DNA from 2 places in the Sporosarcina sp. QA0331 genome. Region 2 is predicted to be linked to the other one. Evidence: a T-box and tRNA genes for the amino acid it is inferred to sense, from the RefSeq annotation. Region 2 holds a T-box; the other holds one or more tRNA genes.
The links. A T-box is a leader RNA that pairs with one kind of tRNA and senses whether it is charged. The one in region 2 lies ahead of serS (serine--tRNA ligase), so its partner is inferred to be a tRNA-Ser.

Region 1 (3,417 bases), 1.5 Mb from region 2:
TTGCGAGGAAAATAAAAGAGTGCAATCACTGTCAAGTCCATCCCTGCCAGCACGGCCTGCTTCTTGATAATAGCTTTCCATGTTTTTCGGCATTTGATAATGGATGACGTATCTTATATTACTTTTATCGATGCCCATACCGAATGCATTCGTCGCTACCATAACAGTTGCCTCATCCATGAGGAATCTTTCCTGCTCAGATTGCCTGACGACATCAGATAATCCTGCATGGTATTTTGCAACAGCGACTCCGCTCCTCACGAGCGTTGCATGGATCTGGTCTACCGCTTTACGGGTGGCGGCATAAATGATGCCCGCTTCCCCATCATTCTTTTTAATATAGTCTTTGACGAACTTGTCCCGATCCTGTCCTTTAATAACAGAAAAAGTTAGATTGCTTCTTTCAAAGCCTGTCATAACTGTATTTTCATGTTCGATTTGCAATTGGTCGCAAATATCATCGCGTACAGCTGGTGTCGCGGTTGCCGTCAATGCCAAAACGACCGGCTTTTGATCGAATGAGGATATGACTTTACTCATCATCCGGTAACTCGGCCTGAAATCATGCCCCCATTGCGAAATACAGTGCGCCTCGTCAATCGCAATCATGGGGATTTCCATTTTGTTAATTTGCTGAATGAAAGACGGAGATTCAAAACGTTCCGGAGCAACGTAAAGTAGACGATACATTCCCTCTACTGCATTTTCAACTGTCCCGAAATATTCCTCTGTCGACAAAGTACTATTGATGTATGCCGCGGGAATACCGATTTGATGAAGGGCATCCACTTGATCTTTCATCAATGAAATCAACGGAGATACAACGAGGACAGTGCCTTCCATGACCAATGCTGGAACTTGGTAGCAGATGGATTTTCCTCCGCCGGTCGGCATGACACAAAGTGTATCTTGTCCGTTTAATACATTTCGAATGGCTTTTTCTTGGCCTGTACGGAAGGAAGAAAAGCCAAAGTAGGAAGATAAGACGGAAGTTATTTGTTCGATTAGTATCACCTCTTATAGAAAATCAAAGAAAAAAGCACCCATCCTCCGGCGCTTTTTCCATATCCTTTACTCCAGCAGCATCCGTTCCTCGTCTCGGCTATGTATTTCATTGACAACCAAAAGAGCATAAAACTTTTGTAAAACGGTCGGACTGAGCTTTTCTGTTTTGCGTAGCGTTTCAATGTCTTCTACGATGATCCTAAGGAGATCATGGTCTCTCGTCAACTGGATAATTGCTTCTTCCAATTCCGGATTTTCATTTTTAATTTCTCGGTATAGCCCATCCTCTTCTGCATCGGCATGGCTGATCACTCTTGATTTCCAATAATCGATCAATTCATCGGCCGCACGATCTGCTAAATCCATATCGCCTTTTTGAAGAAAATCAATGAGCAATTCTGTCTTACTTACAGCTCCTGATAGTCCGCCTTCATGGATAGCGCGGTGAGCTTGTAGTTGTTTCAGTGCAGGACCTGACATATGACTCATCCTTTCAATAAAATGCTTTCTTATAGAATAACAGACATTTGGACAAGTCACCAATTGAAAGTATGTAAAAAAGCCCTCAATACGGAAAAACCGTATACGAGAGCTTCATTACAATTAAAACGGAGACGAGAGGATTTGAACCCCCGCGACGCGTGAACGCCCTAGCTGATTTCGAGTCAGCCCCCTTCAGCCTCTTGGGTACGTCTCCAATTAGGACAAATTAAATTATACGCCTGAAAAACGGAGATGTAAAGTTCCTAATTTGACTGTTTACACCTTCGCGATACGGATATTGCTTATCATAGCCAAGCCGAGAATGACCATTAGAATAACGAAAAACGGAGGACCTATATAAGGGCTCAGGAAGTAAGACAACGTCAGCAAGACGCCCGCTGCTGTAATTGGCACACCGTAAAATGCTCCGTCAAACTCCTTGACGTTGTATCGCGCAAGTCGTATTGCCCCAGCAGCGATGTAAAAAACCGTTGCAGCAATGCCAACCCACAGCATAGAGGACAAACTAGTCATATAGATAAGAAGCGCAGGAGCGACTCCAAAAGAAACAATATCGCTTAACGAATCCAGTTCCTTGCCAAATAAAGACTCGGATTGAAAGTGCCGTGCGACCATACCATCGAACCGATCAAAAAGTGCAGCTAGGAAAATGAAAACAAGACTCATATGAGCAAGGTCCCTAGCAACTAGAATAATTGCTATAATTCCGAAACTTAAATTTGTAATTGTTATAGCATTCGCCAATTGGCCCTTTATTTTCGTATAATCTAAGTATCTGGATGAAAACATAATAATACCTCCAGTTTAATTATCTTTCTAACAAATAATTTTAAGACATTGGAGACGGACGTAATGAAAAAAATGATTTTTAACCGATTTGTCGAACTGAGCGGACACCCCGTGTCTGCAACCCTATTAAAAACGATTGCAAGATCGCCTATAAGCCGAAAGCTTATCAAACCATTTGCAAGAACATATCGTATTAACGAGGAAGAAGCCGAATTTCCAATCGATCATTATGAAAGCCTTCAAGCTTATTTTACGCGTAAGTTGAAAAAGGGTTCACGGCCGATTGATACGCGCACCCAAACTTTGATTTCTCCGGTTGACGGCATCGTCACAGAAATGGGGACAATCGATATGGATCAGACGTTTACGATCAAGAACCATCTCTATAGTATAAAACAGATTTTAGGTGATGAAAAGAGAGCAATTCCATATAAAGGTGGATTCTTTTTCGTTTTTTATCTATCACCAAGCCATTATCACCATTTTCACTACCCATTTGACGGGCAGTTGCTATCCCGGTATGCACTAGGGACAACCTCTTTTCCAGTGAACGATCTCGGCTTGCGCCTTGGCAATCAGCCGTTTGCGACGAACTACCGTATCATTTCCGAACTTTCGACAGCAAATGGCAGAATGGCACTAATTAAAGTCGGAGCTTTGAATGTCAATAGTATTCATATATTAGACTCCTCAACTGATTGTAAAAAAGGCGAGGAATTTGGCTATTTCTCATTTGGATCTACTGTCATTTTATTAATAGAGAATAACGGTTCCTTCAACCCTACAGTTACTAAAAACGCCGAAGTGGAAATGGGGCAATCGGTTGGATGTTGGACACTCCCCTCCTAAACCTGTATAAATATCCTTCTTGGAAATTTCAGACCCTTCCATTTTTTCGGTTAAGTATAATGGTATTTATACGATATCAATTATTTATCGATAATCATTATAATTAACTGTAGATTTCCCAGAACACGTGTGTTATATTAAAGAGGAAGTTAGTAGACTATGAATCCAAGGAGGCATTATCAATGACAATCAATGATAATCATTCTCAAAAGAATCTTACAACTGCTGCTGGTGCTCCGGTAGTGGACAACCAAAATTCGATGACAGCAG
Region 2 (3,417 bases):
CTTTAGTAGGTTTCCAAATAGTCATCGTAGGTTGCCTTTCCATATGTAGTCCCACCTTTCGCCTTAGAGGAATTATTGTCCTTTCATAATATCTAATTTTGTCATAGGTTTTCAATTTATCACGTCAAAACTAAAAGGCAAGAATCCCGTACAATACTGGACTCTTGCCTAACTCGCCACTATTCAACTATTCTGGGTCACTTCAGTGCTGTATGTTTTTCTTTCCACCAACAGAGCGAACCCATTATGGTAAGTTCGAGTGACTTATCGTATGTGTCTTTACTTTTATCGAATAACTTCTTTTCCACCCATATAAGGACGCAATACTTCTGGAACGATGACAGATCCGTCCTCTTGCTGGAAGTTTTCCAGGATGGCTGCAACTGTCCGTCCAATCGCCAAACCGCTTCCGTTCAACGTATGAACGAATTCAGGCTTCGCACCTTGCTCGCGGCGGAAACGGATAGACGCGCGTCTCGCTTGGAAGTCTTCGAAATTCGAGCAAGAAGAGATTTCACGGTACGTGTCCTGCGTCGGAATCCATACTTCGATATCGTATTTCTTCGCTGCTGTGAACCCAAGATCCGCTGTGCACATTTTTAAGACACGGTATGGAAGGCCCAACAATTGAAGCACTTTCTCCGCATGTCCTGTCAATTTTTCCAGCTCTTCATAAGACTCTTCCGGCTTCACAAAGCGGACAAGCTCAACTTTATTGAACTGATGCTGGCGAATCAAGCCACGTGTATCTCTACCCGCAGACCCTGCTTCTGAACGGAAGTTCGTGCTGTATGCAGTATAAGCGATCGGCAATTGAGCACCGTCGAGAATTTCGTCACGGTAATAGTTCGTCACCGGAACTTCAGACGTCGGAATTAAGAAATAATCCTCTTCCTCGATCAAGAACGCATCCTCTTCGAATTTCGGAAGTTGGCCAGTACCCGTCAAGCTCGTACGGTTCACCAAATATGGCGGCAGCATTTCTTCATAGCCATGCTCCTCTACATGTAGATCGAGCATAAAGCTAATCAACGCACGCTCTAGTCTCGCACCTAGTCCACGATAAAACACAAAACGGCTGCCCGTCACTTTTGCTGCACGTTCAAAATCGAGCAAGTTCAAATCCGTCCCGATTTCCCAATGCGGCTTCGGTTCGAAAGTAAATTCTGGTTTTTCTCCCCATGTACGGACTTCGACATTATCATCTTCACTGTCACCAACTGGAACTGATTCATGCGGGATGTTCGGAATGCGCATCATGATATAATTCAAATCTTCTTCGACTTGATGCAATTGCTCATCAAGTGTTTTGATTTCATCTCCGACTTCACGCATGCGTGCGATTACGTCATCCGCATTTTCCTTGTTACGTTTCATTTCCGCTACTTTTTGCGAAACTTCATTTCGCTCCGCTTTCAGTACTTCCACTTTCGCAATCAGTTCTCTACGTTTTTCATCCAGTCCGACAAATTTATCCAAATCCGTCAAGTCTTCTCCGCGCTTCGTAAGCTTAGCTTTCACTTCATCAAAGTTCGCACGAAGCATTTTAATGTCTAACATAGTGATTCCTCCTCAGTTTTGAATGTGACGATTATTTTCAGACACAAAAAAAGCCCTCTATCCCCTATACAAGGGACGAGAACTACCCGCGTTGCCACCCAAATTGACCAGCAAAAAGCTGATCCACTCTTTGAAATAACGGTTCAATGTCCGGCTAGGCCTACTCTTCGTTCAGCCTGGCTACTCAGGGACGGATTCACAAGTGTCTTTACCGGCTCACACCACCCGCCGGCTCTCTTTGAAAAACGTGCTTGCTACTGCTTCCCATCATCGTCTTTAATTTGAAATTAACATCACTTTACTACATACAGTCACTTTTTGCAAGGTTCAAGAAGTTATAGTCTTTAACATATCCGCAATAGCGTTAAAATATTCTGTTTCATGTGGAACAAAATCATTCAAGCTTATATGATTGCCATCTAAGCAAACGATATTTTCTACTTCTCCCTTAAAAAGTGCCTGTACATCCCCGATTGAAACAGCGTGAATGCTTTCTACTTCCTCCTTTTGCAATGTGAAATCAGCCGGCGCAAAGGTTGATTGATATAGAAAAACATTCGCAAATTCCCGGTCAATGAAATCCGGCAGCTTAATGACATCTCGAACGGCGCCCATCCGTTTTAACTTGGAAAGGTCCACTTGTATGCCAAGCTCCTCCTCCACTTCACGGATTCCATCTATAACGTCCTCGTCCGCCAACAAATGGCCCGCCGCTGTAATATCATACAAGCTTGGGAAGTCCTTTTTAGTGGCGCTTCTTTTTTGAATAAAAACATTTGTCTCATCCAAGAGCCAACAATGGAATGTCTCGTGCCACAAGCCTTTCTTATGAACGATTTCTCTTGTTTCATCACATACATACTTATAATCTTCATCGAATACTTTCAGTAACTCTACCAACTTCATACTCCCTTTCAACGAAATACATTGATTATACTAACAACAAGGATCAATGTGAACACTACAGCAACGATTGCAGAAGTGATTTTCGTATAAAGAATTGCTCCCCTTGAAAATTCAGGCTCCCCATCATATTGCCACCGTTTCCCAAATAACATCATTTCCCGTGGAGCCAAAAATGTCAATACACTGACTGGAACGAAGAGGATGAACAAAAAAATCGCTTCAGCCATCCCGCCCACCTCCTTGTTACATTTACGCCTTCTATTCTTTAATACGCTATTTCCTCATTAAATGTTTCTAAAACATCTCATAACATACATAACAATAAAAAAATCCAGAACATACAACGTATGCTCTGGACCTCTTCCCATCAAACTCCACGTACCGCCATTAATTCACTTTCTGCTAACTTACTTATTTCTAGACCTTTCATTGGCGTGCCGATGTCTTTGGATAAATCACCGATCAATGCATAGTTCCGGAAATCTTCCGTTGCCATGACAATCGCACGCGCGAAGCGTTCAGGGTTGTCGGATTTAAAGATACCGGAACCGACGAATACGCCGTCTGCGCCAAGCTCCATCATCAGTGCCGCGTCCGCAGGGGTCGCTACGCCGCCTGCTGCATAATTCGTAACCGGTAGACGCTTCGCTTCGCGGATCGCTAGCAGCACGTCATAAGGCGCTGCCAAGTCTCTTGCAGCCACCATCAACTCATCATTATTCATATGAATGATTTGATTCACTTGCGCATTCACTTGGCGTAGATGGCGTACCGCTTCAACGATATTGCCCGTTCCCGGCTCACCTTTCGTACGAAGCATCTTTGCCCCTTCTCCAAGACGGCGCGCCGCTTCACCGAGATTTCGAGCGCCACAGACGAACGGCACTTTATAGTCGCTCTTCAATAAATGGAACTCGTCATCCGCCGGAGTCAACACTTCACTTTCATCGA

Region 1: it encodes a tRNA-Ser, which carries the amino acid that the T-box ahead of serS (serine--tRNA ligase) is inferred to sense. The anticodon was not compared.

Annotation. Positions count from the first base shown of each region.
Region 1 is NZ_CM147850.1:1,402,796-1,406,212, reverse strand. Features, by position in the region: gene recQ (DNA helicase RecQ) at 1-1,014, opposite strand, end outside; gene AC0L13_RS06730 (hemerythrin domain-containing protein) at 1,072-1,485, opposite strand; tRNA gene AC0L13_RS06725 (tRNA-Ser) at 1,615-1,702, opposite strand; gene pssA (CDP-diacylglycerol--serine O-phosphatidyltransferase) at 1,765-2,298, opposite strand; gene AC0L13_RS06715 (phosphatidylserine decarboxylase) at 2,362-3,147, shown strand; gene AC0L13_RS06710 (catalase) at 3,330-3,417, shown strand, end outside.
Region 2 is NZ_CM147850.1:4,026,121-4,029,537, reverse strand. Features, by position in the region: gene AC0L13_RS20465 (hypothetical protein) at 1-43, opposite strand, end outside; gene serS (serine--tRNA ligase) at 286-1,560, opposite strand; T-box leader at 1,629-1,840, opposite strand; gene AC0L13_RS20455 (NUDIX hydrolase) at 1,888-2,466, opposite strand; gene AC0L13_RS20450 (DUF6199 family natural product biosynthesis protein) at 2,475-2,693, opposite strand; gene pdxS (pyridoxal 5'-phosphate synthase lyase subunit PdxS) at 2,834-3,417, opposite strand, start outside.